DNA from 4 places in the Spirillospora sp. NPDC048823 genome. Region 2 is predicted to be linked to each of the others. Evidence: riboswitches for the same ligand, from Rfam matches in the RefSeq annotation. Region 2 holds a riboswitch; each other region holds the start of a gene.

What was found. Region 2 has a riboswitch for cyclic di-AMP ahead of ACGFK0_RS34845 (CHAP domain-containing protein). Riboswitches for the same ligand answer to the same signal wherever they lie in the genome.
Positions count from the first base shown of each region.
Region 1: another riboswitch for cyclic di-AMP. It lies ahead of ACGFK0_RS23040 (D-alanyl-D-alanine carboxypeptidase family protein); the one in region 2 lies ahead of ACGFK0_RS34845 (CHAP domain-containing protein).
Region 3: another riboswitch for cyclic di-AMP. It lies ahead of ACGFK0_RS10230 (CHAP domain-containing protein); the one in region 2 lies ahead of ACGFK0_RS34845 (CHAP domain-containing protein).
Region 4: another riboswitch for cyclic di-AMP. It lies ahead of ACGFK0_RS05245 (NlpC/P60 family protein); the one in region 2 lies ahead of ACGFK0_RS34845 (CHAP domain-containing protein).

Region 1 is NZ_JBICUT010000010.1:96,308-103,716, forward strand. Features, by position in the region: gene ACGFK0_RS23035 (PQQ-binding-like beta-propeller repeat protein) at 1-1,936, opposite strand, end outside; cyclic di-AMP (ydaO/yuaA leader) riboswitch at 2,220-2,405, shown strand; gene ACGFK0_RS23040 (D-alanyl-D-alanine carboxypeptidase family protein) at 2,412-3,065, shown strand; gene ACGFK0_RS23045 (MerR family transcriptional regulator) at 3,008-3,556, opposite strand; gene ACGFK0_RS23050 (hypothetical protein) at 3,553-3,924, opposite strand; gene ACGFK0_RS23055 (VOC family protein) at 3,971-4,387, opposite strand; gene ACGFK0_RS23060 (cytochrome P450) at 4,695-5,894, opposite strand; gene ACGFK0_RS23065 (SAM-dependent methyltransferase) at 5,894-6,703, opposite strand; gene ACGFK0_RS23070 (SRPBCC family protein) at 6,840-7,280, shown strand; gene ACGFK0_RS23075 (hypothetical protein) at 7,335-7,409, opposite strand, start outside.
Region 2 is NZ_JBICUT010000022.1:99,208-106,616, forward strand. Features, by position in the region: gene ACGFK0_RS34835 (glycosyltransferase) at 1-656, opposite strand, end outside; gene ACGFK0_RS34840 (CDP-glycerol glycerophosphotransferase family protein) at 640-3,519, opposite strand; gene ACGFK0_RS34845 (CHAP domain-containing protein) at 3,838-4,593, opposite strand; cyclic di-AMP (ydaO/yuaA leader) riboswitch at 4,604-4,761, opposite strand; gene ACGFK0_RS34850 (SpoIIE family protein phosphatase) at 5,215-7,062, opposite strand; gene ACGFK0_RS34855 (hypothetical protein) at 7,297-7,409, opposite strand, start outside.
Region 3 is NZ_JBICUT010000003.1:567,453-574,861, reverse strand. Features, by position in the region: gene ACGFK0_RS10245 (DEDD exonuclease domain-containing protein) at 1-1,462, opposite strand, end outside; gene ACGFK0_RS10240 (NYN domain-containing protein) at 1,765-3,066, shown strand; gene ACGFK0_RS10235 (NlpC/P60 family protein) at 3,258-4,301, shown strand; cyclic di-AMP (ydaO/yuaA leader) riboswitch at 4,803-5,002, shown strand; cyclic di-AMP (ydaO/yuaA leader) riboswitch at 5,126-5,292, shown strand; gene ACGFK0_RS10230 (CHAP domain-containing protein) at 5,301-6,149, shown strand; gene ACGFK0_RS10225 (hypothetical protein) at 6,189-7,409, shown strand, end outside.
Region 4 is NZ_JBICUT010000002.1:360,499-367,907, forward strand. Features, by position in the region: gene ACGFK0_RS05225 (NlpC/P60 family protein) at 1-1,046, shown strand, start outside; gene ACGFK0_RS05230 (hypothetical protein) at 1,071-1,193, opposite strand; gene ACGFK0_RS05235 (Mut7-C RNAse domain-containing protein) at 1,332-2,108, shown strand; gene ACGFK0_RS05240 ((deoxy)nucleoside triphosphate pyrophosphohydrolase) at 2,140-2,532, shown strand; gene ACGFK0_RS05245 (NlpC/P60 family protein) at 2,817-3,830, opposite strand; cyclic di-AMP (ydaO/yuaA leader) riboswitch at 3,838-3,972, opposite strand; gene typA (translational GTPase TypA) at 4,165-6,018, shown strand; gene ACGFK0_RS05255 (FHA domain-containing protein) at 6,158-6,643, opposite strand; gene ACGFK0_RS05260 (hypothetical protein) at 6,629-7,409, shown strand, end outside.

The sequences.
Region 1 (7,409 bases), on a different contig from region 2:
AGGCCGTCGCCTGGCGGCGCGGATCGTCCTTCAGCCGCGTCAGCGTGCGCGACCAGATCTGCCGCCCCGTAGTGCTGTCCAGGGCGAGCACGACGCCGTCACGTCCCTCGGCGTAGAAGCGTCCGCCGCCCACCTGGCTGCCCCAGCCGCCGACGTTCCGCCGCCGCCAGACGAGAGCGCCGTCGCCGGCGCGTATCGCGTGCAGCGTGCCGAACCGGTCGCAGGCGAAGACCATGCCCTCGCCGGTGATCTGGAAGTCGCCGTAGTCCAGCGGATACGTCCAGCGGGTGTTCCCGGTCCGGGCGTCCAGGCCCGCCAGGGCCTCCGGCGACAGGGCCAGCACGAGCCCGCCCGCCGCGGAGAGCCCGGACCGGGCGGACGCCCCGGACGTCCAGCGCCGCCCGCCGCCGGCGACGTCCAGCGCGGTGATCTCCTCGCGCCCGAAGACGACCACCGGGCCGGCGGCCGCCGGTTCCCCGGTCGGGAGCCTGTCGAAGTCGACCTGATGCGTCCACAGCACCTCGCCCGTCCTGGAGCGGACTGCGCTGATCTCCCTGCCCTCGTTCAGGGTCAGGTACGTCACGCCGCCGTCGCCCGCGGCGGAGAAGCCGCCGTCGCGTTTCCACAGCACCTCGCCCGTGCGCGCATCCAGCGCGTGGACGATCCCGGTGCTGTCGTCCCCGTCCTTCTCGATCCCGTCCGCCAGCAGCACCCCGTCGGCGGCGGCCAGGGCCAGGGAGTCATCGCTGACGCGGCGCGTCCACCGGGAGCGTCCCTCGGGTGGCGGCCCCTGCGGCGCGCGGGAGCCCCGCCCCTCCGGCGGCCGCGAGCCGCCGCCCTGCCGGTCCCGGGTCCGGCGCCAGAGGAACGTCCCGAGGCCGCCCGCCGTCATGACGCCCGCGCCCACCCCGGCCAGGACCGTCCGCCGGGTGACGCCCTGCGGCGGGGGCGCCGTGCCCTGGACGGAATCGTCCGGGTCCTCCGTCGGCGCCTGACCGACCGCGGGGTCCGCGTCCGGCGGGTCGCCCGGCGGGGGGCGCGTCAGCGTCTCGGCCTCGGCGGTCCGGCGGTCGATCTCCTCCGCGATCGCCGGCGGCAGCCACCGGGCGCCCAGCAGGGACGGCCCCTCCGCATCCGGTGGTCCCAGCCGTTCCAGCACCCCGGCGGCGGACGGGCGCAGCCCGGGGTCGGCGTGCAGGCATGCCCCGATCAGGCCGCGCAGCCAGGGTTCGGTGATCGCGTCCAGGTCCGCCCGCGTGGTCAGCGCCCGCAGGTCGCGCGACCGCGCCGGCCCGGACCCGAACGGCTCCGCCCCGGTCGCCGCGTACGCCAGCGTCGCGCCCAGCGAGAACACGTCGGCCGCCGGCCCGGTCTTCTCCCCGCGGACCTGCTCGGGCGCCATGAACCCGGGGGTGCCGATGGGCGTGCCCACGCGCGTGACGGCCGTCGCGTCCTCCGGCCGGGCGATCCCGAAGTCGATCACGCGGGGGCCGCCCGCGGTCAGCATCACGTTGCCCGGCTTGAGGTCGCGGTGCACCACGCCCGCGCGGTGGATGTCCGCGAGCGCCTCGGCCAGCCCGGCCGCCAGCGGGCGGACGGCGTCCGGCGGCAGCGGGCCGAAGCCGCCGACGGCCTCCCGCAGCGACAGCCCCGGCAGGTAGGCGGTGACCAGCCAGGGCGGCGCCGCGTCCGGGTCGGCGTCCAGCACCGGCGCGGTGAACACCCCCGACACCTGGCGGGCGGCCTCCACCTCGCGGCGGAACCGGGCCGCGTACCGGGGCTCCCCCGCCTTCGACCGCCGGACGATCTTGACCGCGATCGGCCGGCCGGCCCCCGACCGCGCCAGGTAGACGACCCCCATCCCGCCCTCGCCGAGCCTGCCGAGGAGCCGGTAGGGACCCACCCGGTGCGGATCACCACGCCGAAGCGGCTCCACCGCCGTCCCCCTCCCGCCGCCGGACTCACTGGACCATGGTCGGGGGTCATCCACCGGGACCGGTCCCGGCGTGACGGAAGTGTAATCACGGCGTGAGATCCGGTGATCACGGTCGGTCGGACGGAGACCCGGTCTTCACCGGCTCTGACCTGGGATGCCGTCGGTTTGTGGCATGTTTGCATTCTCTTGAGCTTTTGATACCTTCTGTCCGAATTCGGCGCCCGCCAGGCGCCGTGGCCATCGACCAGTGAGCCGCCACATCCTCAGCCCACGGCCCAGGGTGGGGGCGGCCGCGCCGAGTCCGCTATCTGCGGAGCCGGGGAACCAGCGCGAGTGACGTCCAGGCCGACCTGCCTGTGCCGCCTCGCAGGGGTGAATCGACGCCTTCCCTCCATGTTCGAGGAGCGTCGTAGGGCGACTTCCACGTCCGAATCCGTCAGCTAACCCGGTAGGCGGTATGGAAGGAGCAGATGCCGTGACAGGTCGGCACGTCAGGAACGCCAAGTACCCCGCGCCGCTGATGGGCGCCGTCCTCGCCGGTGCCCTGGCCGGCACCCTCGCGCTGATGCCGCTGGACGGAGGTTCGGGCGACTCCGGCGTCCCCGCCTCCGCGAAGGTCTCGGCGAAGGACCCGGCGGACCGTGCCGAACGAACGGGTTCCCAGCGAGCCGAGGAAGCGCCGAGCGAACCGCCGGACGACTGCAAGCCGTCAGAGGCCACCGAGCACGGCTACCCCAACGGCCGGATTCCGGTCGGCGAACTCTGCCCGCTGCCCCAGCGGGACGAGCACCTGCGGGCCGACGCCGCGGTGGCGTTCTACAAGCTCAACGCCGCCTACCAGGAGCACTTCGGCGACGAGATGTGCGTGCGGAGCTCCTACCGCGGCTACGAGAAGCAGGAGGAGCTGTACCGGACCATGCCGGCGGGCTACGCCGCGCGCCCGGGCAACAGCAAGCACGGGATCGGCATCTCCGTCGACTTGTGCGACGGCGTTCAGGACGGCGGTTCACCCCAGTTCAAGTGGCTGGAGGACAACTCTGAGAAGTACGGCTGGATCCACCCGGCCTGGGCCTACAGCAACCCGTACGAACCGTGGCACTGGGAGTTCGACGTCGGCCAGGACGACTGACCGTGCCGCCCTGAGAGGCTCGTGCCCATGGCACCGGGGCCGGCGGCCAGGTCGGCGAACGGCAGCGGGCAGCCCCGTTCCCCGGCGCACGTGACAAGGTCGTCGCACCCGGCGTCCAGGGCTCGGCGCAGCGTGTCGGCGATGGTGCGCAGATCGGTGATCTTGGCTTCGACCTCGGCGAGCTTGGCGCTCGCCCGCGCCTGCAACCCGGCGTCGGCGCGGCGGTGCCGGTGGGTCCCGGCGTCCAGCAGTTCGGCGACCTCCTCCAGGGTGAACCCGAGCCGCTGCGCGGTCTTGATCACCCGCAGCAGCGTCACCGCCTCCGCCGGATACAGCCGGTGCCCGCCCGGCGTCCGCTCGGGCTCGGCGAGCAGGCCCCGCCGCTCGTAGTACCGCAGCGTCTGCAGGTTCACGCCGGCCGCCTCGGCGACCTGCCCGCTGCGCAACCCTCCGGACGCGCCGGGCCCGCCGGTGACGGCGGGCCCGGTCATCGCCGGCTCCCCGGGCCCGCCAGCTCGGCCGCCCGGGCGGCCAGCGCGTCCAGCACCTCGGCGTGCCGGCCCGCGACGCTCACATCCAGCGTCAGCGCGCCGCCGGCCGCGGTCAGGGTGAAGGTGAAGAACGAGCAGCAGCCGGTCTCACGCACCGCCAGCTCGGCCGCCCGTCCCGCCACGTCCGGCTCGGACCGCAGCACCAGCCGGACGCGTCCCGGCCCCGCGGGCCGCACCTCGGTCACCGCCTCGCCGAACAGCGCGTCGAACTCGGCCTCCCGCAGCGGCCGCTCGGCCGTCGGCAGGGTGCACGCCTGCGGCGCCCACCCGGCCTCGCCCGGCCCGGGTCGTACCTGTTCCAGTTCCATACACCGACGATAAACCTGTACCCCGGTACCGGATGCAACCCCTCAGTCAGCCCGCGGACGCCTGCTCGGCGGGCAGGGGGCAGTACAGGTCGATGCCGTTGCCGTCGGGGTCGAGCACGGTGGCGTACCGCATGCCCCAGAAGGCGTCCCACGGTTCCTGAACGGCGGCGAAGCCGGCACCGGTGAGCTCGGCGTACTTGGCGTCGACATCGGCCGGAGTGCCGAACTCGAAGGCCAGGAAATTGCGCGGATCGCCCGAGGGGCGGCTCCAGCCGGAGGTCTGCGCGGAGGCGCGGAACTTCTCGGTGTCGAGCATCAGGTGAAGTCCGCCCGGCAGGTCGCAGGCGGCGTGGTCGGGGTAGGCCTCGTCGATGGTGAACGTCAGGCCGAGCCGGGCGTAGAAGGCGATCGTGGCCTGAATGTCGGACACCACGATGTCGATGGTGTTGAGGGTCGGGTTCATGGCCCGCTCCTTACGGTGGTGGACGGTTCCGCTCTTCACCAGCAAGACGAACGGCGGAGGGCCCGACCGGACACCGGCGCCCACCGATTTCCGGCGACCGCCGGAGGCGGTGGTCCGCCCGCCACGGGCGGCCCGCAGCGCGGCGGGGCGGCCGTTCAGTGATCCGTGACGAAGGGCTCGTAGAACTCGAACCGGGAGCGCAGGTCGTCCTCGTCCAGGCCGAAATCCGCGGCGGCGTCGGCATCACCGCCGCGTCACCCGGCCGATCGCGGCCGAACCGGCCGGAACCCGGCCGCCGACGGCACGTTCACGGCCGAGAAGCCGACACCCGCACGGGAAGGGAGATCAGTCCGCGGACGATCGAACCGGTGCGGTGATGGCGCAACTCGGCGGCCGGCACGGCCAGGTCGAGACCGGGAAAACGCTCCAGCAGCCCGCCGATGGCGATCTGGCCCTCCAGCCGGGCCAGCGGCGCGCCGAGGCAGAAGTGCAGGCCATGCCCGAAGGCGACGTGCCGTTTGGGGGCGCGGGTCACGTCCAGCCGGTCGGGGGCGTCGAACACCGCGGGATCACGGTCCGCGGCGCCCAGCGAGACGTGCACCCAGGCGCCCTTGGGAATGGGCGTCCCGGCGATCTCCATGTCCTCCACCGCGATGCGGTGGCTCGCCCGTTCCAGCGGGCCGTCGTACCGCAGCAGCTCCTCGATCGCGGACGGCAGCAGCTCGGGCCGCGACCGGAGCAGCTCCAGCTGGGCGGGCGCCTGGAGCAGGGCGAACACCCCGTTGCCGATGAGGTTGACCGTCGTCTCGTGCCCGGCGATGAGCAGCAGCGCGATGCCGTTGACCAGCTCGGCCCCCGTGAGGGCGGCGTCCCCGTCGCGGGCGGTGATCAGGCCGCTGATCAGGTCGTCCCCGGGGGCGGCCCGCCGTTCGGCGATGGCCCCGGTCAAATAGTCGTTGAACTCCCGCGCGACGTCGCGGCGCCGTGTGCGGGCCTCGGCGGTCAGCGCCGGCACCGTCAGCACCGCCGTCCACGCCCGGAACCGGGCCCGGTCGGACGCCGGGACGCCGAGCAGCTCGCAGATCACCTGGATCGGCAGCGGGACGGCGAACTCCTCGATCAGGTCGGCCCCGCCCCGGGCCGCGATGCCGTCCAGCAGCCCGTCGGCGATCTCCTGGACGCGGGGCCGCAGCTTCTCGACCCGCCGGCCGGTGAACGCCTTGGCCATCAGCGCCCGCAGCCGGGTGTGGTCGGGCGGGTCCATGGCGAGCATCGTCCCGCCGAAGAACTGCTCGCCGTTCACGGGCAGGGAACTGTGCGCGGTGTCCTTGGACAGGCGCGGATCGCTCAGGGCCGCGCGGCCGTGCTCGTGGTCGACCACCAGGAAGGCGGTGGCCCCGCGGGGAAAGTCGATCGGGTGGACCGGCCCCGACGCCCGCAGCTCCGCGTAGGCGGCGTACGGGTCTTCGCTGAACGTCCGGCTGAACAGGAACTCCAGCGGCAGCATCAGCCGACTCTCCCCACACCGGCGAGGAAGCCGGGCCGGGACATGTCGGACTCGAACGGCTCGGCGTCCTCCCGCCAGTCGGCCACCTGGACGATGCCGGGCCCGACCAGCTCGGTGCCCTCGAAGAACGTCGTCACCTCGTCGACCCCGCGCGGGATGAGGTCACCGGCGCCCGTCCTGCCGTACGCGGACCGCACCTGCTCCTCGACCTCCCGGCTGACCGCGCCCCGGTGGCCGTGCGAGATGACCAGGTAACTGCCCGGGACGAGCGGCGCCCGCAGCTTCGCCACGATCTCGGCCGGACGCTCCTCGTCCGGCACGAAATGCAGGATGGCCAGCAGCAGCAGGCCCACCGGCCGGTCGAAGTCGATCCGGGCCTTGACCTCGGGATGTTCCAGGACGCTCCCCGGTTCGCGCAGGTCCGCCTGCACGACCGTGGTCTGCGGGTTGTCGGCCAGCAGCGCCCGCGCATGCGTGAGCACGATCGGGTCGTTGTCGACGTAGATGACGCGGGAGTCGGGGGCGGCGCGCTGAGCCACCTGGTGCACGTTCTCCTGCGTCGGCAGCCCGGATCCGATGTCGAGGAACTGCCGCACGCCCCGTCCGGCCATCATCGTCACGGCCCGGGAGAGCAGCCTGCGGTTGGCGCGGGTGAACTCCAGCACGTTCGGCATCGCCGCCACCACCTGATCGGCGGCCTTCCGGTCCGAGGCGAAGTTGTCCTTTCCGCCGAGGTAGTAGTCGTACATCCGGGCCACGCTTGGGGTTTCCGGGTCTATCACCCACTCCGGATGATGTTCACTACTCACGGACAGACCTCCCGCCTGGGTACCGATCGCCCGATTGTAGGACCAGGACCCCGGCGATCTCCGCCAATCGGCAACTCCCGGGCACGACTCCGGGCAGAAGTCCTGGGGAGGAGCGGGCCATGGAAGGATGACCGGCATGGGACAAGTCGTGGTCACCGCAGAAAGAACGCTGAACGCGAACCCGGAACGGGTGTTCGAAGCACTCGGCGACTACACGGGCGTCCGGTCCCGCATGCTGACCGAGCATTTCAGCGAGTACGAAGTGCGAGAAGGCGGCCAGGGCGACGGCACGGTGGTGCACTGGAAGCTGGCGGCCACCAGCAGACGCGTACGCGACTGCCTCTTCACCGCCCGCACACCCGGCAAGGACCGGCTGGTGGAGCAGGACGCCAACTCCTCCATGGTCACCACGTGGACGGTCTCCCCCGCGGCCGAGGGCGCACGCGTCCAGGTCCAGACCACCTGGGACGGAGCGGGCGGCATCGGAGGCTTCTTCGAACGGACCTTCGCCCCCAAGGGCCTCCAGCGGATCTACGACGCGCAACTCACGAAACTGAACTCCGAACTCGACACATGAGCCCGTCGAGCAGCCGGTCCGGGTAGGGCCGCACCTCGCCGCCGGCCGCGCAGGTCAGCAGGCTCCGGAGCCCGGCACCTGACCACCGGGGCGGCGGGCGGCGAACTCCCCCTCCCAGAACAGCGCGGC
Region 2 (7,409 bases):
TCGTACGATAGGCGGCCGACGCAGGCGACGACGGGGAGTTCGAGCGTGGGATGGACGCCCGGGGTGACGTGCAGCGCGTTCGGGATGTAGTCCACGTTGGTCATCCCGTCCCTGGCCCAGGCGTCGGCGTCCTCCTCGGTGAGCACCAGCATCCGGTCCACGTCCGCGTAGCACTCCTTGACCCGCCGGTACCGCGAGGACGCACGGGTGGCCGCGAACGACTCGTGGCTCATGCCCACCACGCGCAGCCCGGACGTGTCCGCCAGCCTCACCCACTCCATCGCCCACACCTGCCCCACGATGACGACCGAGCCCGGCCTGGCCGCGGCGAAGAGCTCCGACAGGCGGGCGGCGCCGCGCCGCTGGGCCCTCGTCCGCCTCAGGTCCCGCCCGCGTGCCCGCACGTCCATCCGCTGGCGGAGCCTCTTCGGGCGCCACGCCATCGCGGGCGGACGCCAGTCCTCGTGCAGGACCTCGACGGCGTAGGAGCCGTCGCGGCCGTGGTGGTACGACTCCGGCCCGCGGGTGATCCCGACGAGCGTGACGCGGTCGCCGCGTCCCGCCATCAGCCGCGCCATGTGGTGCGCCCAGCGTTGCAGGCCGCCCATGCCGTCGGTGTTGTTGCACACGATGAAGACGTCACGCGGTGCGGCCATTCCTGTTCCCCTCTTGGCGTTGCGGTCGTGCGGGCGGGAAGTAGCGGTCCGCCACCGTCCGGGCGGCGGTGCCTCGGTCGTATTCGCCGAAACGCGCGGCGAACGCGCGGCGCCGGGGGGCGTGCAGGGGTTCCGCCTCGTCCAGGCCCGCGAGCGCGGCGACGAGTTCTTCCCCGGTGCGGGTGACCGGACCGGGTGCGTGGCGCTCCAGGTCGAAGTAGCCGGTGGTGAGGTCCTTGCCGTCCGGGAGGTGCAGGACGATCGGCCGGTCGAGCAGCGCGAAGTCGAACATGATCGAGGAGTGATCGGTGATCAGCGCGTCCGCGAGCAGCAGCAGCAGGGTGACGTCGGGCGCGGCGCCGGCGTCCCGCATGACCGTGCGGGCGCCGGGCGGGAGGTCGGCCCGGCACAGGTAGTGCGGCCGGACGAGCAGCACGAAGTCCTTCCCCAGCTCCCGCGCGAACACCTCCGGGTCGATCGGCGGCTCCAGCACGCCGGCCGGACGCCCGTCCGGGCCGGTGGCGAAGGTGGGCGCGTAAAGGACGGCCCGGCGCCCGTCGTGCAGCCCGAGCGCGTCCCGCAGGGCGGCGACCTCGGCGGCCAGCTCGGGATCGCCGTCCACGCCGTTGACCAAGGGGTCGTTGCGGGGATAGCCGGCCGGGAGCAGCTCGGAGCGGACGCCGAGACCCCCGCACAGGGTCTCCACGTCATGCCCGGACCGGACGAGGAAGCAGTCGAAACGCTCCACCATCCGCCGCAGCCGGGCCTGCTCGGCCGCCGGGCCGCTCTTGAGCCGCGGCTGGTCGAGACCCATCAGCTTGAACGCCGACCCGTGCCAGGTCTGGATGTAGGTGGTCTCGCGCCGCTTGCGAAGACCGTCCGGATAGCCCTGGTTGTCCACCCAGAACTCGGCGCGCGCGAGCGCCAGGAAATAGGCCCACGAGCCGCGCCGGACCAGCCCGGCGTCGTCGGGGAACCCCTTCGGGGACGAGGCGTACGACCACACCGCCCGCACCGGCCGGCCCGACCTCCGCAGCTCCCGGTGGATGTACTTCGGGTTGTCCGAGTACTGCTTGCCCATGTGGCTTTCGAAGACCACCAGCCCCGTCCGGACCGGCAGCCGGGTCAGCACCCGGTTGAACACGGCGATCTTGGTCCGTTGCGAGGTCAGCGTCCGGCGGACACGCCGGGCCAGGCCCCCCGCACGCCGCCGGCCCGCACGCCCGGCCGGGGTCGCGGCGGCGCGGCGCACGACCCCGCCGGCGAGCCGCGCCCAAGGGCTGCCCGCCTCCAGGACGAACGCCAGCTGCCCGCGCGCGGTGACGCGCGAACGGAGCCGGTCGGCGGCGAGCCGCGTCAGCCGCGGCCGGACGGGCAGGACGACGCCGTCCAGCGGAGGCGACCCCCGGCCCGCGCCGGGCCGGGTGACCACGTCCTCGCCGTCCACCCGCAGGCGCAGCCGCACGTCCCACACCGGGTCGATGAACCCGATCGGCCGGATCCGGGCCGCCGGGTCGAACTCGGCCCACCAGGCGAGCCGGTCGCCCTCGTGTCGCACGGAGGCCCGGACCCGCGCCTTGCGGGCCGGGCGGCGCCGGTCGCCGAACTCCAGCGTGCCGGACAGTTCGGCGTCCGCGGGGATCCGGTTCAGCGGGTTGAGCACGTCCCCGGCCATACGGACGCGGCCGGCGCGCGTCTCCAGCCGCGTCACCGTGTTGCCCGGGCACAGCTCCTTCAGCGGCCGCTGATGGAAGCCGAGGCCGGTGACGTCCAGGATGCGGCGGCCGAGGGTCCTGTCCGGGCGGCCGGCGGCCCAGAAGACCCGCCCGTCCCGCTCGACGAGCCGCGCGCGCAGCTCCGGCCGGCTGCCGGGGACGTACTCGGCGGCGGCGAGCGCCCCCGCGTGGTCTCCCTCACGCGCCAGGTACGCGGCGATCGCGGGCAGCGGATTGGCCTCCTCGAACGCCCGGGGGTCCAGCTCGGCCACATAGCCGGCCGCCAGGTCCAGGAACCGCGCCTGGTGGTCCGGGTCACGACCGCGCAGCTCCCGCATGTAGAGCAGCAGGTCGTGGTTGATGAACTTGACGTCCTTGGCACGCCGCAGGTCGTGGGCGCCGCGCAGCGCGAACAGCATGTCGATGCGCCGGTGGATCTCCAGCCGGTCGGCGAAGTTGGCCAGCTCGGCGCGCCTGTTGGAGATGGACGGCGCCGCCGCCGGCTCCCGGACCAGCCAGTTGTAGACCCGGTGCGGGATCAGCGCGGTACGGCCGGCGGCCAGGTACGCCTCGGCGGTGAACAGCAGGTCCTCGTAGTACAGCTCCTCGACGAACCGCAGTCCCTGCTCGTCCAGGAAGCCCCGGCGGTACGCCTTGTTGGTCGACAGCGTGTCGTAGAGGAGATCGGGGTTCTCGCTCAGCGACCCGTACACCGCGCGTCGCTCGTAAAGCCAGGGGTACCAGGGGCGGACGCGTGCCTTCGCGTCCTGCGGCCGGTCCAGGAAGACCCGGTCGCACCGGCCGGACACGATGTCGGCGCCGGTGTCCTCGGCCGCGCCCAGCAGGTTGAGGCAGGCGTGCCGGTCCAGGAGGTCGTCGCTGTCGAGGAACATCACGTACCGGCCTGTGGAGGCCTCGATGCCGGCGTTGCGCGGGCGGCCGCACCCCCCGGAGTTCGACGGCAGGTGGACGGACCTGACCCGCCCCGGCTGCGCGGCGGCGAACCGGTCGGCGACCTCCGCGGTGCCGTCGGTGCTCGCGTCGTCGACGATGACCGTCTCGACCGACCCCAGCGACTGCCCCAGCGACGAGGCGGCCGCACGCGGCAGCCTCCGCGCGTCGTTGTAGGCGATCACCACTACACTCACATCCGGGCGCATGGGCTTCCCCCTCCACGGCTTGGAGTTCCGGGAGACGCCCCCCAGGCCTCCGGCAGTGGCGTCCGATCCGGCCTTCTGCTCAGGTGCTCCCTTCCATGCGCCGATCGGACGCGTGCAGGGTTCCTTTCCAAGAACACCGCGCCAAGGTCCAAGGGCGATCAAAGCCTGTCAACGGTTGGTATTACCCGCCTTCGACGCAGACATGAGGGCAGATCACCCGGGAACGCCAGAAGGCGCCCGGCGGGGATGCCGGGCGCCTTCTGATCACGGAGGCGCGAGCGCGCCGATCGTGGATCGCGGGATGGATCAGGCCGCGTAGTCGGGGTAGCCGTACCCGACGACCGTGGACTTGTCGCGGACCTTCTTCTGCACCGCGTTCTCGGTGTTGCCCTCGATGGTGCTGACGGTGCCGTCGCCGTTGTCCTTGACGACGATGCCGACGTGGTCGATGGCACCGATGCTGGAGCTCTTGTCCCAGTCGAAGAACACGACCGAGCCGGGCTTGGCCTTCTTGCCCCAGCGGCCGGTGTCCTCGAACCAGGAGGCGTGCTGGACGGTGTAGGCGTCCCAGCCCATGTTCTTGACGCCGGTCTGGGCTCCGAGCCACGAGACGAACATGTTGCACCACTGCGCGCCGTTGTAGGCGTCGACGGAGAAGCCGCCGTCGCGCTGGGCGGTGGCCTTGGCGTGCGGGGTCGACACGTACCAGTCGTGGAACTTGGTCTGGCCGCCCTGGCCTTCGCTGATGCCGACCTGCTCCTCGGCCAGCTCGAGCACCTCGGAGGCCTTGACCGCGCGCGGCGGCACCTTGTAGCCCGCCTCGAGGTAGTCGGCGGCGGAGCGCTCAGCGGACTCGCTCGACGAGACCGTGCCCTTCTCGGCGGCCGCCTGGGCCGGAGTCTCGGCGACGGCGTCGCCGGTGAGGGGGTTGAACATCGCGAGCCCGACGGCTCCCGCGAGCACCGCGCTGACGGCGACGCTGACGGCCTTGTCCTCGGCCGTGAAGCTGTTCAGGGTGGCGGTGATGTTGTTCAGGGAAAGTCGATCGAAGCGACCGGTCATGCGGGGAATCTCCTTGTCTCCCATGACGCCTACCGGGTTAGCTGACGGATTCGGGCATGGAAGTAGCCCTACGGCGCGACTCTGCGGCGCGCCGATTCACCCCTGGAACCTGGGTCCCCGGCTCCGTTCCGGTCGAGTGGACCGGGACGGACTCGGCCTCGCACCGCGGGATGCGGTGCTGGATTTTCGGATTGATCTCAGCGATTGGATCTCGATGAGGTGGCGCGCATCTGTGGCGCGCATCGCGTGCGGGTTCCGCTCCGCGATCCTCGGCCGCGCATGGGGCGGCCGGTGGCAACGCATGGGACGCGCTGCGGGATTCGGATAGAAGGTATCAACCTTCTCAAGGAAAGCAAATCACCGACAAAACTCCGTCTTGCCTGCTCAAAGGCCTTCCAAGACACCACCAACAGCGTCAGCGCCGGATGTCTTCCCGATCACTCGGCGACCGGCCCTCAGGCCCTTTCCCCACGGGGCTCCGGCCCACCGGGCACAAGGTAAAGAACCCGCGTACGGCGACGGCCGGCACACGGCGTTCCGCCCTGTGCCGGCCGTCTGCCCCCCGCTCAGGTGAGTTCTAAGTCACACGGTGAGCTCTTCGCAGGTCAAACATGGTTCTCGTCACTCCACGCGCAACGCGAAGAGCGTGGTGTCGTCCGCCGCCCGGTCATGCTCCATCCGCGCCAGGACCTCGTCCAGCACCAGCCCCGGCCGCGTCGAGGTGTCCCGCAGAATGGCGGTGAGGCGGGCGATCCGCTCGTCCAGATCCGCGTCCCTGCGCTCCACGAGGCCGTCGGTGTAAAGGAAGAGCATGTCGCCGCGCTCGAGGCGGGTGGTCATCGTCGTGTACTCCCAGCCTGGCATCGCGCCGAGCATCGGGTCACGGACGACCTCCAGCGGCGCCGCCCACCCGTCCCGGATCAGGATCGGCGGCGGATGTCCCGCGCACGTCCACTCCACGACGCGGCGCGCCGGGTCGAAATGGCCGACGACGGCCGTCCCCGTCGCCGGCGGATCCATGGTGCCGACCAGCTCGTTCAGCCACCCCACCAGCCGTCCCGCCGGCTCCCCCGTGCACGCGAGGCCCAGCAGCCCGTTGCGGCTGCGCGCCATCGCCGCTGCCGCGGGCAGCCCGTGCCCGGCCGCGTCTCCGATGGCGTACAACGCCCGCCCGTCCGGCAGCACGCGGGTCGCGTACCAGTCCCCGCCGATGCGGGCGGTGCTCTCCGCAGCCAGGCTCCGGATCGAGGTGACCAGGCCGGGCAGCCGCTCCGCCTCGTCGTCGTCCGGCAGGATCGCGCGGCGCAGCGTCACCGCCACCCGCCGCTCCTGCGCCATCCGCTCCTGCTGCTTCAGCATCTGCCGCCGGGTCTCGGCCAGCGCCCGCTCCACCCCGCGCCGCCGCGTGATGTCCTGCGAGACGATGTTGATCGAGACCGGCAGACCCGACTCGTCCAGCACCGGCTCGGCGAAGATCCACAGATGCCGCGGCGCCCCGTCCTGGCCGATCACGCGGTGCTCGGCCTCCACCGGCTCCCGCCGCGAGAACATCGTCTGCACGGCCTCCTCGACCAGGGGGAGATCGTCCTCCGCCACGACCTTCGGAAGATCGTGCGGCATCGGCGGCACCTCGTCGGGGCGGAGCCCGTAGTTGGCGAGCATCTGCGGCGTCCACTCCGCCTCCCCGGTCGCCAGATCCCACTCGCCGAACCCCATGAGCGCGAGCCGCTCGACCCGCTCCAGCCGCCGCACCGTCCGATCCTCGGCGGCGTGGTACCGCCACGTCGAGCAGACGCCCGTCGGCACCGGGACACACCGCACGCTCACCCGGGACGAGCGGGTCAGGCCGCCCTGAGCGGTGGAGTACAGGAACGAGGAACGTTCCAAACTATTGCCGGACTCCAGAACCTCCACGTAGTCGTCGAAGAGCCCGCTCATCACCGCACCCGGCTCCATCTGCAGCAGCCGCCGGCCCATCAACTCCTCCCGGCCGCGCCCGAACATGTCCCGCGCGACACCGTTGAGATCCGCGAACAGGAAGTCCACCACGTTCCCGTCCGCCCCCCTGACCGGGATCAAATGGGCCGACGGGTCGAGCGCCGCGTCCAGCACCGCCCGCGCCACCGGATCGTCCGGCACCGCGCCGAGGATCTGCGCGTCTCCCGCGGTGTCCTCGGCCGTCACCCGTCGCAGGACGTCGTCCGCCTCCGACACCACCGCCTGACGCTCCACCGCGCCGCCCTCGGCGCGGGGCGCGCGGCGCCCGGCGATCACGGCCCCCACCGGCCCGGCACCGCCGTCCTTCACCAGCAGGGACGCCGCCTCGGACAGCTCCATGTCCAGGTCCCGGGCCAGCCAGATCAGATGCTGCAGGGCCTCCCCCGTCGGAACACCGAGCCGCCGGGCCAGCACGACCCGCGCCTCGGACAGCACCGCGCGGTCGTGCGCGGCGCCCCGCAGATCGTCCACGTCCGCAACGTGTACCCCGGACTGCCCGAAGGCGCCCTCCGCTTCCGCCAACCCTGACCCCCGTTCGGCGTCACATGCCCTGGGAGAAAAAAGCTACATACGTCAGCGAAGGACTATTCGCCCAGAACCGACTAAACAGTCCACATCTTTGCCTGGGTTTTCCGTTGACCCAGGTCCCGCACGACTTCCGGTGACCCTTCACGGAGGCAACCGTTCCCCACCCTGTGACTCAGGTCACCCCGCCCGGTGAACCTGCTCCGTCAACGCCGTGATCCGCTCCGCCGCCCGCCGGAACGACGTCCCCGCTGGATGCAGCGTCAGGACCACCACGATCTTCCGCTCCCCCA
Region 3 (7,409 bases), on a different contig from region 2:
AGCGCACGACCGACAGCTCCCAGCCGCCGTCGAAGCCGGGACGGGCGGCCACCATCTCGGGGAGCCGGGCCAGCGCGGCGAGCCGCTGCCCGCGGGCGGCGGCGCGGACGAACGCGGCGAGCCGGTCGCGCTGGGCGGCGGCCTCCTCGTAGCGCAGTTCGGAGGCGAGCCGGTCGATGCGCACCTGGGCGGCGGCCACGACGGGACGCACGTCGCCCTCCATGACCGAACGCGCCGTGCCGACGTGGACCGCGTAGGCGTCGGCGGACTCGCGGCCGTCGCAGGGCGCGCCGCAGCGGCCGATCTCGGCGAGCGCGCACGCGCGGGCACCGCCGCGCTCGATCAGCCGGAGCGTCAGCCGCTGGGTGCACTGGCGCAGGGGGACGGCCTCGTGCAGCGCCGCCCGCGCCTCCTCGGCCTGCCGGCGGGACGGGATCGGCCCGAGGTAGCGGGCGCCGTCGGTGCGGCACTCGCGGACGATGGACAGCCGCGGGAACGGCTCCACGGTCAGCTTCAGCCAGATGGCCCGCTCGGGGAACTTGGACCGGCGGTTGTAGCGGGGCTTGTGCTCGGCGATCAGCCGCAGCTCGCGGACTTCGGCCTCCAGCCCGGTGGCGCACTCGATCGTCCGGACGTTCTCGGCGAGGCCGACCATCTCGCGGACGCGCCACCGCGTCTCCGAGCCGGTGAAGTAGCTGCGCACCCGCGAGCGCAGGTCGCCGCTCTTGCCGACGTACAGCACCTCGCCGGAGGCGTCCTCGAACAGGTAGACGCCGGGCGTGCTCGGGACGTCGTCGGCGAGGTGGCGTTTGCGGCGCTGCTCGGGCGTGGGGGCCTTGGCGAAGCCGCGCATCTCCTCGAGCGTGGTGACGTTGAAGGAGCCGAGCCGCTCGATCAGGCCGTGCAGGACCTCCACGGTGGCGCGGGCGTCGGCGAGCGCCCGGTGCGTCGGCTCGGTGGTGGTGCGGAAGAAGCGGGCGAGCGTGCCGAGCTTGCAGTTGGGCACCTCTTCCTTGGACAGGACGCGGCGGGCGAGGTCGACGGTGTCGACGACGGGGAACGTGGGCCAGGCGTGGCCGTGCTCGGCGCAGGCGGCCTTGAGGAAGCCGATGTCGAAGGACGCGTTGTGCGCGACGAGCACGCCGCCGCGCGCGAACTCCAGGAACGCGGGCAGCACCGACTCGATGCGCGGCGCGGCCGTCACCATCGACGTGGTGATGCCGGTCAGCGCGGTGATGAACGGCGGGACGGGCCCGCCGGGATCGACGAGCGTGCCGAGTTCGCCGAGGTCCTCTCCGCCGCGGACCTTGACCGCGCCGATCTCGGTGATGGCCGAGTCGGCGGCCGAGCCGCCCGTGGTCTCCAGGTCGACCACCACGAAGGTGACCTCGGACAATGGCGTGCCGAGGTCGTCCAGAGTTCCCTGGACACCGGCCCCCTGGACACCGTGCGCAGCCGTCATGTGCGCGACCGTAGAGGACGCCACCGACAGAAGCCCGGCCCGCTAGGGTTGAGGGGCGCCGGCACGTCCCGCCGGGCCGGGGGCCACGGGGCGGCTCCGGGGGGACCGGCGCGATCCGTCCGATTGCACGTTCGTGCTGGTTAAGTGCGGGCGGCTCGGGAAGACACAGCCCACCGGCGGCGAAGCCCGGAAGGAGCGGGATCATCGACAGCGGCCCCGAAGCGACCCCCGGTTGCGAAGAATCCGCAGAGAGGCCGCGTCCATCCGAGGGAACGGACCCTCCGGCCCGCCCGGACGTGCGTCTGAGCAGGCCGCTCCCCGAAGCCGTGCGGCAGAGCGTCGTCGAGGTCGCCGCCGAGCTGATCGGGGCGCTGCCCCATGACGAGGTTCCCGCCCCGCTGCGCCGGTTCGCGCGGTTCGAGCGCCGCAAGCGCGCCAAGCTCGCCGGGCAGCACATCGCGGCGGTGCTGGAGAAGGACTCCGCCTTCCGGCGGCGCGTCGCCGAACCGCTGCGCGAGGCGCAGGCCGACCTGGTGGAGGCCGTGGAGGCCGGGAACGTGCCGCCGGCCGCCGACCCTGTGCGGGTGGCGGTGCTGGCCTACCTGCTGCGTCCCGAGGGCTGGACGGACCTCGTCGAGTCCGCGCGCGAGGAGCTGGACCGCTCCGCGACCGCCTCGGAGGAGGAGGCCGCCGAGCGCCGGGTCGCCGCGCTCAAGGAGGAACTCGCCGCCGCCCGCAGCGCCCGCGGCGCCGAGGTGGACCGGCTGCGCGCCGAACTGCGCGAGACCAAGGCCGAGGTGGCGGAGCTGCGCCGCAAGCTGCACGAGGCGCGCACCAGGTTCCGGGCCGCGGAGGAGCGGGCCGGCGCGGTCGCGGCGGAGGCCGGCCGCGAGCAGGCGGCCGCGCGCGAGTCGACCGCCGCGTCCGAGAAGGAGCTGCGCCGGCTGCGCGCCCGTGCCGTGCAGGCCGAGGCCGCCGCCGAGGCGGCCAAGCGGGCCGCGCGGGAGGGCCGCAACGTCGACGACGTCCGGCTGCGGATGCTGCTCGACACGCTCCTGGACGCGGCGCAGGGCGTCCGCCGGGAGCTGGCGCTGCCCTCCACCATCGGCCGTCCCGCGGACGCGGTCGGCGGCCTGGAGCCCGATCGGCAGGCGCACCGCGCGCTCCCCGGCCGGGCCCTGTCCGACAGTGACCCGCAGCTGCTCGACCGGCTGCTGACCCTGCCGCGGGTGCACCTCGTCGTGGACGGCTACAACGTCACCAAGACCGGGTACGGGGAACTGCCGCTCGCCGACCAGCGCAGCCGGCTGCTGTCGGGGCTCGGCGGGCTGGCCGCGCAGACCCGCGCGGAGGTGACGTGCGTGTTCGACGGCGCGGAGCTGGACGCGCCGGTGGCCATCGCGGCGCCGCGCGGCGTCCGGGTGCTGTTCAGCCGTCCCGGGCAGACCGCCGACGAGCTGATCGGCGAGCTGGTCCGGGCGGAGCCGCAGGGCCGCGCGGTGGTGGTGGTCTCGTCCGACCGGGAGGTGGCCGACGCAGCGCGCCGCGCCGATGCCCGGCCCTGCCCGTCCACGCTGCTGCTGCGCCGCCTCGGCCGCTCCTAGCCGGGCGGCGCGCGGCGGCCGCGATCAGGACGCCCGCCATGACGCCTTTATCGCGCTGTGTGATCACGTCGGCACGGATGGCGCTTATTCCGAGTTAAGCCAGCTAAAGAGTGATGAACCGGTTGTGACGGTTGTTGCGTATCGCTAATGTCATCCGCTGACTGTCGTGGACGAGAGGGGCGAAACCGACCGTGGCCAATGATCTCATCGGGCAAGCAGCGCACGAGCGCGACCGGCGAGGGGGCGCGGCGAACAGAGGCGCCTCCCGTCGCCTGGCGGCCGTCGCGTGCCTGACGCTGACGGTCTCCCTCGCGTCTCCCCCGGTCGTGGCGCACGCCGAGCCCGAGCCGACCAGGGCGCAGGTCCAGAAGAAGCTCGACAAGCTGGCCGAGGAGATGGACCAGAAGGTCGAGAAGTTCAACCAGCTCAACGAGAAGCTCAAGATCGCCAAGAAGAAGTACAAGGTCGCGAGCAAGTCGAGCAAGCGGGAGCAGGCCGCCTTCGAGGAGCAGCGCGCCAAGATCGCCCAGATGGCGGCCGCCGCGTACAAGAACGGTGACACGGCCAACGTCACCGGCTTCGTCGGCACCGGCGACCCGCAGGCGATCCTGGACCAGGCGGCCGTCTTCTCGCATCTGTCGCACGAGCGCAGCTCCCAGCTGACCCAGTTCCTCGCGACCGCCCAGCGGCTCCGCCGCGAGGAGGCGCAGGCCAAGGCCTCCTACGACGATGTGAAGGCCAAGAGCACGGAGCTGAAGGAGCAGAAGAAGAAGCTCGACAAGGAGGTCGCCAAGCAGAAGGCCCTGCTGCGGCGGCTCGGCGGCGGGACCTCGTCCGGCGGCTCGGGCAGCGTCGGCGGCACCTACAACGGCCCGGCCAGCGGCTCGGCCCGCGTGGCGCTCAACTTCGCCTACGCCCAGCTCGGCAAGCCGTACTCCTACGGCGCCACCGGCCCGAACTCCTACGACTGCTCCGGCCTGACGATGAAGGCGTGGGCCGCGGCGGGCGTGAACATCACCCGCACCACCAACACCCAGTACGCCGCCACCAAGCGGGTGTCCAAGAGCAACCTGCAGCCCGGCGACCTGGTGTTCTTCAGCGGCCTCGGGCACATGGGCATGTACGTGGGCGGCGGCAAGATGATCCACGCGCCGCGCACCGGCAAGAACGTCGAGGTCGTGAGCATCACCTCGGGCTACTACCTGAGCAACTACTACGGCGCCGGGCGCCCCTGACGCCCCGCACCGGAGCGCCCGCGATGGGCGTGACGGAGCCCTTTGTGACAGCGGACCAGGCTTGACCTGGTCCGTTGTTGATTTTGGGGGGGTTTGCCATCTGTTGGGGCTTTGGTACGTTGTCACCACTCACGGCGCCCTCCAGACGCCGTGGCCCCGAGGCGCCCACCAGGCGCAACGGCCCCCGCGCGGCACATCCAGCTGCCGCGTGACTGCGGCGCGAGCCACGTGCCGCTCCCCCCGGCGGCACGATCCACGCGTCGCCCCCCGGTACCCGACGGGTACCGCAGACGGTCTCCCAGCAGACCCGGCCGGCCCGGCCCACCGTGCGCACGCCCGCAGCGTGCATGGCGCTGAGAGCGCTGCCACGGCGGATCCCGCGGATCAGGCCCAGGACGGTCCCCGCAAACGGGCCGCCGTCCGCACACACAACATCAGGCGCCGCTCTTTCGCACGCGGGAGACAGGTCCCGCGCACGGGCCCCATCACGCCCCCAGGATCGCAGCGGCAGCGCCGAATCCGCCGACGAGCGGAACCGGGGACCCATATCCGCCGGAGTCCAGGGACCGTCCCTGGACGGGCATTCCGGCACCCGGGGTGAATCGGTGCGTCTCTCACCGCCGAACGGTGGGAGCCCGCCGTAGGGCCACTTCCACGCCCGAACCCGTCAGCTAACCCGGTAGGCGTCTGGAAGAAGAAGGAGAGAAACCCGCAGCGTTACCTGGGCGTGGCCGCCCGAGTGCGGCCACGCCCGGCTTTCCCTTCCTTCCGCACGGGCGCCCCCGCCCGGCGGAACCCCCATCCGAACCGGCGTGCCCGCCCCCGGGCCGCCACCGCCGAGTCCGCGGTTCACCGTGCCCAGACGCACGGGAGCGCGGAGCCGGGGACCCACTGTGTCCTTTCGGGGTGAATCGGCCTGCCCAGCGGGCCGTAGGGCGGCTTCCACGCCCGAACCCGTCAGCTAACCCGGTAGGCGGCATGGAAGTCAGGAGATCCCCCATGCCAGGCGCGCATCGCAAGAAGATTCCGGGCAAGCACCGCAAGCCCAGTACCTTGGCCATCACCTGGCGGACGGCCGGCGGCGTGATCGTCGGCGCCGCCGTTCTCGGCACCGCCGCGGCCACCGCGCAGGCGTCGGTCCTGCCGTTCGCCTCCGTTCCCACCCACGCCGCCGCGGCCGGCCCGGCCGCCGGCGGGGACGCGGGCAAGTCCACACCCGGTTCCAAGTCCTCGTCCAAGGACAGGTCCGGCTCCAAGGACGAGAACCGGAGTAAGTCCAAGGACGGTGGCAAGGAGGGCGAGCCCACCGGAAAGGGCCGACCGCAGTCCGGCGCCCCCAAGAAGCCGTCAGAGGATTCGCGGCCCACCGCCGGCGAGGCCATCGAGCTCGCCAGGGCGCAGGTCGGCATCGCGGAGGACGGCAGCGGCAAGACCAAGTTCAACACGTGGTACGTGGAATCCGCCCGCGCCAAGGAGACCGTCGCGCGCGACGGCGGCTCCGTCCAGGCGTACGACGACGCCGCCTGGTGCGACATGTTCGTCTCATGGATCGGCGAGCAGATCGGCCTCAGCGACCAGTTCGGCAGCGACGCCTGGACCATCGCCCACGCCGAGTGGTTCCGGGACCAGGGGCGCTGGGGCACCGAGCCCAAGCCCGGCGCGATCGTCTTCTACGCCTGGAACGGCGGCAAGGACATCGGCGACATCGTCCACGTCGGCATGGTGACCAAGAAGATCGACGACGGCACCATCGAGGCGGTCGAGGGCAACACCGACAACGCCGTCCGGGTCAGGGAACGCTCGACCGGCACCGTCGTCGGCTACGGCTACCCCGAGTACAGGTCCTGACGTCCCCTCCTCCCCCGCCGGCTGCATAGGATCACGCGCATGGAGGACGGTCCCGGGCAGGCCGGAAACGGCGGCCCCGTCACGCGCCGCAGGGCACTCGCCCTGGGCGCCGGCGGGGCCGCCGTGCTGCTGGGCGCCGGCGCGGGGCTCCTCGGCACACGTTCCGGCGACGACGGAGCGCCGGACGCCCAGGCGACGCCGCCCCCCAACGCCGCGCAGGCCGCCGGAGCGTTCAGCCCCGCGGACGCCGCCGCCGTCCTCGCCAACCGCGCGCGGGCGGTGAAGGACGGAAACCCGGCGGCCTTCCTCGCGACGGTGGCCTCCGCCCCCGCCGCGTTCCAGGACGCCCAGTCCCGCTTGTACGCCAACCTCCGCAAGCTCCCCCTGGACGGCTGGGAGGAACGTGCCATCGGCACCCAGTCGATGGACGACGAGCAGGGGGTCGCGGTCGTCCGATTGGAGGTGCGCTCCAGGTTGCGGGGGTTCGACCGGGGCGACGTCGTCCGCACCCGCTACCTGGCGCTCGCCCCCGGCTCCGGCGTCTGGACGATCGTCGGCGACGGGTCGTCCCACGGCTTCGAGGACGACGCCGCCATCTGGGACGGCGGCCCCCTGACGGTGGTCAAGGGCCGCGCGAGCCTCGTCATCGGCGACGCCGCAGCCGCCGGGGCCCCCGGCCTGGAAGAGATCGCGGAACGCCTGGACGCGGCCGTCCCCGTCGTCACCGGCGCCGTCGGCAGGGGATGGGCGCGGCGGGTCGTCGCTCTCGTGCCCGCCGACGCGGGCCTCGCCTCCGCCCTCGCCGGTCCGGACCAGAACCTCGGCGGCATCGCGGCCCTCGCCACCGTCACGCCGTCCGCCGGCGGCGGCCACGGCGAGGACCGCGTCGTCATCTCCCCCGGCACCTTCCGCCGTCTCAACGAACTCGGGCGCGACGTGGTCCTGACCCACGAACTGACCCATGTCGCCACCGGCGGCGCCCGCGACCGCAGAACCCCGCTGTGGCTGATCGAGGGCTTCGCGGACTATGTCGGCTACCTCCGGACTGAGGTCGGCGTCCGGACGGCGGCCGGCGAACTGCACCGCGAGGTCGCCGCGGGACGCGTCCCGTCCGCGCTGCCGGCCGCGGACGCGTTCTCCGGCGGCTCCGCACGCCTCTCCCAGTCCTACCAGGAGGCCTGGCTCGCCTGCCGGATGGTCGCCGACCGGTACGGTGAGGCGACGCTCGTGCGGCTCTACCGCGCCGCCGGGCGCGTCCCG
Region 4 (7,409 bases), on a different contig from region 2:
GCATGCTGCTCGTCGGGGCGCTCGGCGTCGCCGCGACGCTCTTCGCGGGGCTGGCCTTCGTTCCGATCCTGTTCGGCGCGAACCGGTTCATGTTCGGTGGCGGGAGCGCCGGATGCGTGGACGTCTCCGAGGCCGGGGCGCAGCCCGAAGCGGCCGGCGACGCGCAGGCCATCCCCTCGAACTACCTGGACCTTTACCGGAAGGCGGGCGAGAAGTACCGCATTCCGTGGAACGTGCTGGCGGCCGTCGGCAAGGTCGAGACCGACCATGGCCGGTCGACGCTCCCGGGCGTGAGCAGCGGCGAGAACTACGCGGGCGCCGGCGGGCCCATGCAGTTCCTCGCGGCGACGTTCAAGTCGTTCGCGGTGGACGGGAACGAGGACGGCCGCAAGGACCGCTACGACCCGGAGGACGCGATTCCCTCCGCCGCCAACTACCTCAAGCACTCCGGCGCGCCGGACCGGATGCGGACCGCGATCTTCGCCTACAACCACTCGTGGGACTACGTCGACCTCGTCCTGGAGTGGGCCGAGCGGTACGTCGGCGGCGAGTTCAAAGTCGTTCAGGCGACCGGCGTCAACTGCGAGGACAACGAGCTGCCCGCGAACGCCGGCGACATCGTCAAGCAGATCATCTCCTTCGCGATGGCGCAGCGCGGCAAGCCGTACGTGTTCGGCGCCAACGGCCCCGACGCATGGGACTGCTCCAGCCTCCTCCAGGCCGCCTACCGGAAGGTCGGCCTCGACATCCCGCGCACGACCTTCCAGCAGTGGCCGTTCGGCGTGAAGATCGACAAGGGTGACGAGCAGCCCGGCGACCTGGTGTTCTTCAACTCCGGTCCGGGGACCTCGTCGAACAGTCCCGGCCATGTCGGGATGGTGATCGCCGACAACAAGATGATCGTGGCGAGCTGCTCGACGTGCGTCCCGGCGATCGGCGTGAAGCCCTACAAGCGCTCCGACTGGGTGGGCGTGACCCGGCCCCTCGCCCGGCCCGACTTCCAGAAGAAGGTCGGCGAACTGGCCGCGCGGCGGCCGGGCGGCTGATCCGCCGGCCTGCCCGGGGCGACGTCACCGGAACCGGCGCCTGCCGACGACCAGCACGATGTCCCGGAGCGCGTCGGCGGCGTCCCGGACGTCCTCGGGCGGCACGCCCGCCATGATCTCCTCATGGGCCACGCGCGACGCCGCCATCGCACGCCCGGTGACGCTCAGCCCCTCCTCGGTGAGCTGGACGAAGCGGCTTCGGGCGTCCCCCGTGTTGGCCTCCCGCTCGACGTACCCGGCCCTCTGACGCGATAAATGCGGCGGGGAACCGCCGGGACGCGTGGCATGCTGATCGGCGTGGAGCACGAGATAACCATCCGAGTCGCCGGCGAGCTGCTGATGTTCCTGCCCGCCGCGCGGCGCGAGCCCGTGAGCCGCCTGGCCTACGACGGAACCTCGACGCTGGGGCACCTCGTGGAGTCGCTCGGTGTCCCGCTGCCCGAGGCCGGTCCGATGACCGTCGACGGTGAACCGGCCGGTCCCGCCGCCCGCCCGGACCCCGGCGCCGAGGTGGGGGTGGAGGCGGTGCCGCGCCCGCAGCCCGTCCCGCTGGAGCCGGGCCAGGCCGCCCCGCGCTTCCTGCTCGACGTGCACCTGGGCACGCTGGCCCGGCGGATGCGCCTCCTCGGCCTCGACACCGCCTACCACAACGACATGGACGACCCGGCGCTGGTCGTCCAGGCCAATGAGGAACGCCGCGTCCTGCTCACCCAGGACCGCGGGCTCCTCCGCCGCCGCGCACTGTGGTTCGGCGCGTACGTCCGCGGCTCACGCCCGGACGACCAGCTCCGCGACCTCCTGGACCGGTTCGCGCCCGTGCTCCGCCCGTGGACGCGCTGCACCGCCTGCAACGGTGAACTCGTCCCGGTCGACAAGCAGGAGATCGAAGGCGACCTTGAGCTGGGCACGCGCCGCAGCTACGACGTCTACGGCCGCTGCGCCGACTGCGGTCAGCTCTACTGGCGCGGCGCGCACGGCGGCCACCTGGAGGAGATCGTCCGTGACGCGACACGCCAGGTCGAGTCCATCCGGGAGACCGGACGGGCCGGAAGCGCCGTCTGACGCCGATGGGGACGACAGGGAAGAGGAGCCGGTGGCGAACGATCTCGTGGTGGTCGGGGCGGCGATCATTTCCGACGGGCGGTTGCTGAGCGCCCAGCGTGCCGAGCCGCCGCACATGGCGGGCGGCTGGGAGCTGCCCGGCGGGAAGGTCGACCCGGGCGAGACGGACGAGGACGCGCTGGTGCGCGAGTGCCACGAGGAGCTCGCCATCAAGATCCGGTTGAAAGACCGGATCGGCGGCGACTGGCGGCTCAGCGGGCAGGCCGTGCTCCGGGTGTGGACGGCGCAGATCACCGAGGGCGAACCGCAGGCCCTGGAACACCTGGCGCTCCGCTGGCTGTCCCCGGACGAGCTGTACGACGTCGCCTGGCTCCCCGGCGACCTCCCCGTAATCGACGCCCTCGCCCACCAGGGCCTCACCTGAGACGGCCCGCCGCAGAAGCAAGACGCCCGCCGTCCGAAGGGGCGGACGACCCCGGCCCCCACCCCGACCCCGCGACGACCCAAACCGTCGCGATCGCGTCCGAAGGCAGGCTTCGAGCGAAGCAAGAAACCTGATCGCGCAGCGAGCCGCAAGGCGAGCCGGAGCGATGCAGCGATCGCACGCAGTGCCCGCCGAAGGGAGGGCCCTCCAGGGCCCGACCGCCAAGGGCACTGCAAAAAAAGGACGAGGGCTTCCCGCCGCGCCGCGGGAAGCCCCCGACGTTCTCAGGAGATGCGATTCGCGCCGGCGTAGTCGGAGCGGTCGGACATCTTGGAGATCTTCACCACATCACCGGTCTGCGGGGCGTGCAGGTACTTGCCGTCGCTGAGGTAGATGCCCATGTGGTGGAGGCTGCCGCCGAAGTAGACCAGGTCGCCGGAGCGGAGCTGGTTCCGGGGGACCTTGGAACCGAGTCCGTACAGGGCGCCGGTGTAGTGCGGCAGCCCGCGCTTGCCGATCTGGGCGTACGCCCAGACGACGAGCCCTGAGCAGTCGAAGCTGTTCGGCCCGGCGGCGGCCCACACGTACGGCGAGCCGAGTTTGGTGAGCGCCTTGCGGGCCATGTCGGCCGGCGCACCCGATCCCTTCACGGTCGCGCGCAGGCCGCTGCGGGGGTCGCTGACCCGGGTGGTGGTCAGCTTGTCCAGCCGCTTCGTGACCTCGGCGACCTTCTGCCTGGCCGCTTCGCGGGCCTTCTCGGCGTCCGCGGCGGCCTTCTCGACCTGCGCCTTCTTCGCCTCGGCGGTGCGCTGCGCGGTCTCGGCCTGCTCGATCTGCTTCTGCAGCGCCTGGACGGTGGTGATCTGGCTCTGGGTCAGGTAGGCGCGTTCGGCCAGCCCTTCGGCCGAGCCGTCGGCACCGAAGATCACGTCGGGGGCGCCGGTCATGTAGTTCGCGGCCGCCATCCGTCCGAGCCGCTCGCGGGCGGGGGTGGCCTGGGCGCGCAACGCCGCGGCCTCCTTGGCGGCGGCCTGCTCGGCCTTCTTGGCCTTGCCCAGGTCGACGCGGGTCTTGTTGTACTTCTCGGTGAGGATCTCGGCCTCTTCGTTCAGCGCGTCGAGGCTTTTGCGCAGCCCCTCCTCCGTCGTCGGAGTGGGGGTCGGGGAGGTCGCGGCGGCGAGCTGGAACGGCGACGTGGCGTGGGCGGCGACGGGCGCGGTGGCGCCGAGGCCGATCAGGAGCATCGTGGCCGTGGCGGCGGGCGTGACGCGCCGCCACCGTCGGGGGGCCGGTGCCAAGCCGGTGTTCTCCTCTCCTCGCGCGCCTACCGGGTTAGCTGACGGGTTCGGGCCAGGAGTCGCCCTACGACGTGTGTCGATTCACCCCAGGGACCTGGGTCCCCGGCTCTCCCGTTCGCGGGAGATTCGGCGCTCCGGTCGCAGCCCCGGGGAGAGGGGGCCTCGGACGACCGGATCTCGGAAAGATTACAAAGAACGAGCAAAGTTGGCGAATCGGGGTCCCTGTGACCGGTGGGGAGGCCTTCGCCGAACGGGTTGCGGGCACGGGCAAGTAGAATGGCCGATGCCGTGTTCTGCGGCGGATCCCGAACTCTCACCCCAAGGCGAGCCCCGCATGCCCATCACCACGCGCGATGACCTCCGGAACGTCGCGATCGTCGCCCACGTCGACCACGGAAAGACGACGCTGGTCGACGCCATGCTCTGGCAGTCCGGGGCCTTCCGGGAGAACCAGACCGTCGACGACCGCGTGATGGACTCCGACGATCTGGAGCGCGAGAAGGGGATCACCATTCTCGCCAAGAACACCGCCGTGCGGCACAACGGGCTGACGATCAACATCATCGACACCCCGGGGCACGCGGACTTCGGCGGTGAGGTGGAGCGCGGGCTGTCCATGGTGGACGGCGTCGTCCTGCTGGTGGACGCCAGCGAGGGCCCGCTCCCGCAGACGCGGTTCGTGCTGCGCAAGGCGCTCGCCGCGCGGCTGCCGGTGATCCTGGTCGTGAACAAGACCGACCGTCCCGACGCCCGCATCGACGAGGTCGTGGACGAGACGTACGAGCTGTTCATGGACCTCGACGCCGACGAGGAGCAGATCGACTTCCCGATCGTGTACGCGTCGGGCCGCGCCGGGCGGGCGTCGCTGGACAAGCCCGCCGACGGCGCCATGCCCGGCAGCGACGACCTGGAGCCGCTGTTCAAGGTCATCACCGAGACGATCCCGGCGCCGTCCTTCGACCCGGACGTCCCGCTGCGGGCGCACGTCACCAACCTGGACGCCTCCAGTTACCTCGGCCGCATCGCGCTGTGCCGGGTGCACGCCGGGACGATCAAGAAGGGCCAGCAGGTCGCCTGGTGCCGGCACGACGGCAGCATCGAGCGGGTGAAGATCACCGAGCTGCTGATGACCGACGCGCTCACCCGCAAGCCCGCGCAGGAGGCGGGGCCCGGCGACATCATCGCGATCGCCGGCATCCCCGACATCATGATCGGCGACACCATCGCCGACCCGGACGACCCGCGCCCGCTGCCGCTGATCACCGTGGACGAGCCCGCGATCTCCATGACGGTCGGCACCAACACCGGGCCGATGGCGGGACGGGAGAAGGGCACCAAGGTCACCGCCCGGATGGTCAAGGACCGGCTGGAGCGCGAACTGGTGGGCAACGTGTCCATCAAGGTGCTGCCGACCGAGCGTCCGGACGCGTGGGAGGTGCAGGGCCGCGGCGAGCTGGCCCTGGCGATCCTGGTCGAGAACATGCGCCGCGAGGGCTACGAGCTGACCGTCGGCAAGCCGCAGGTGGTCGTCAAGGTCGTCGACGGCAAGAAGCACGAGCCGGTCGAGCGGCTCACCATCGACATTCCCGAGGAGCACCTCGGCGCCGTGACCCAGCTGCTGGCGGTCCGCAAGGGCCGCATGGAGCAGATGACCAACCACGGCACCGGCTGGATCCGGCTGGAGTTCCTGGTTCCGGCGCGCGCCCTGATCGGGTTCCGCACCGAGTTCATGACCGAGACCCGCGGCACCGGCATGGCGCACCACGTGTTCGAGGCGTACGAGCCCTGGTTCGGCGAGCTGCGCACCCGTCCGTCGGGTTCCCTCGTCGCCGACCGCTCCGGCGCCGCCACCGCGTACGCGATCACGAACCTGCAGGACCGCGGCACGTTCTTCGTCGGGCCGACGACCGAGGTGTACGAGGGCATGATCGTCGGGGAGAACTCCCGGGCCGACGACATGGACGTCAACATCACCAAGGAGAAGAAGCTCACGAACATGCGGTCGTCCACCGGTGACGAGCTGGAGCGGCTCACCCCGCCGCGGCTGCTGTCGCTGGAGGAGGCCCTGGAGTTCTGCCGCGAGGACGAGTGCGTCGAGGTCACCCCGGGCGCCGTCCGCATCCGCAAGGTCGTGCTGGCCGCGAAGGAGCGCGAGCGCACGCGCGCCCGCACCAAGCGCGCCGGCTAGTTCGTCTCCGTCCCTCGGCGCGGCGTCCCTCGGCGCGGCGGTCGCGCAGCACGGCGGTCCGGCGAGGCGACGGGCAGGCGGAAGACAAAGGGCGGCCCCGCGGTCGTGAGAACCGCGGGGCCGCCCTTTGCCGTGCTGCTCAGTTCAGCTGGACGGTCCCGGTGACGTCGGCGGCCAGGCGAAGCTGGTCCCCGTTGCGGAGGGGGGCCTCCACGCCGCGCGGGAGCCGTTCGCCGTTGACGAACGTCCCGTTGGTGGAGCCCTCGTCACGCACCCACGCAGTCCCGGACGGGTCGAGCCACACGGTGGAGTGGCGGCGCGACACGTTGTCGTACTGCGTGAACGTGGCCGCCACCGGCGACTGGCCCGCGTCCCGGCCGAGCACCAGGTGCTGCCCGACGGAGACCTTCAGCTCGCCCGTGGGGAACATCACACGCAGGATGGGCGTGCCCTTCTGCGGCAGCGGGCGCAGGCACGAGTCGCACTGCGCGGCGCCGGGGTTGCTCAGCACCGCCTCGCAGTAGGGGCACATGAACGCCGTGCTGTCCGGGGCCGGTGGACGCTGCTGGCCCTGGTTGTGGTCGGGCGGCAGCAGCGTCGCCTCACGGCCGTGCGGTGGCGGCATCGGCGGCTGTCCGCCGCCGTGCTGCTGAGGCGGCTGGCCGAACTGGTGGTCGGCCGGGCCGGGCTGCGGCACACCGTACTGGTCCTGCTGCTGGTACTGGTCCTGCGGCGGGTACTGCGGCTCTCGCTGCTGGTACTGGTCCTGGGGCGGTGGGAACTGCTGGTCCTGCGGGGGGTACTGCTGCTCCGGCTGCTGGTACTGGTCGGGCATCGGAGGCTGCTGTTGCTGCCCCTGCGGAGGCCCCCACGGGTCTTGCTGCTGCGGTTGCTGCTGGGGCATTCCCCACGGGTCCCCGGGCGCCTGCTGCTGCGGCATCGGCGGCTGGCCGCCGCCATGCTGCGGCTGACCCCCGTGCTGCTGGTTCTGGGGCTGGCCGTGCTGAGCCTGACCGTACTGGGGCTGACCGTGCTGAGCCTGACCGTGCTGAGCCTGACCGTGCTGAGCCTGACCGTGCTGGGGCTGCCCGTGCTGATCGGGAGCCTGGGGCACGGGCGGCGCTCCCCACGGGTCCTGCTGCGGCTGCTGTTGCTGCGGCGGCCCCCACGGGTCCTGCGACTGGCCGGGCGGGCCCGGCGGCTGGTGAGGGGCCTGCTGCTGGGGCGCCTGCTGCTGGTAGGGGTCGTGCTGGGGCGCCTGCTGGTACGGCTGGCCGTGCTGCGGCGGGGCTCCGTACGGCTGGCCGCCCTGCGCCCCCTGCGGCGGGTAGCCCTGCCGCTGCTGGTCGTCGTACCCGCCCGGTGCCTGCCGGTGGGCGCCGCCGCCGGCG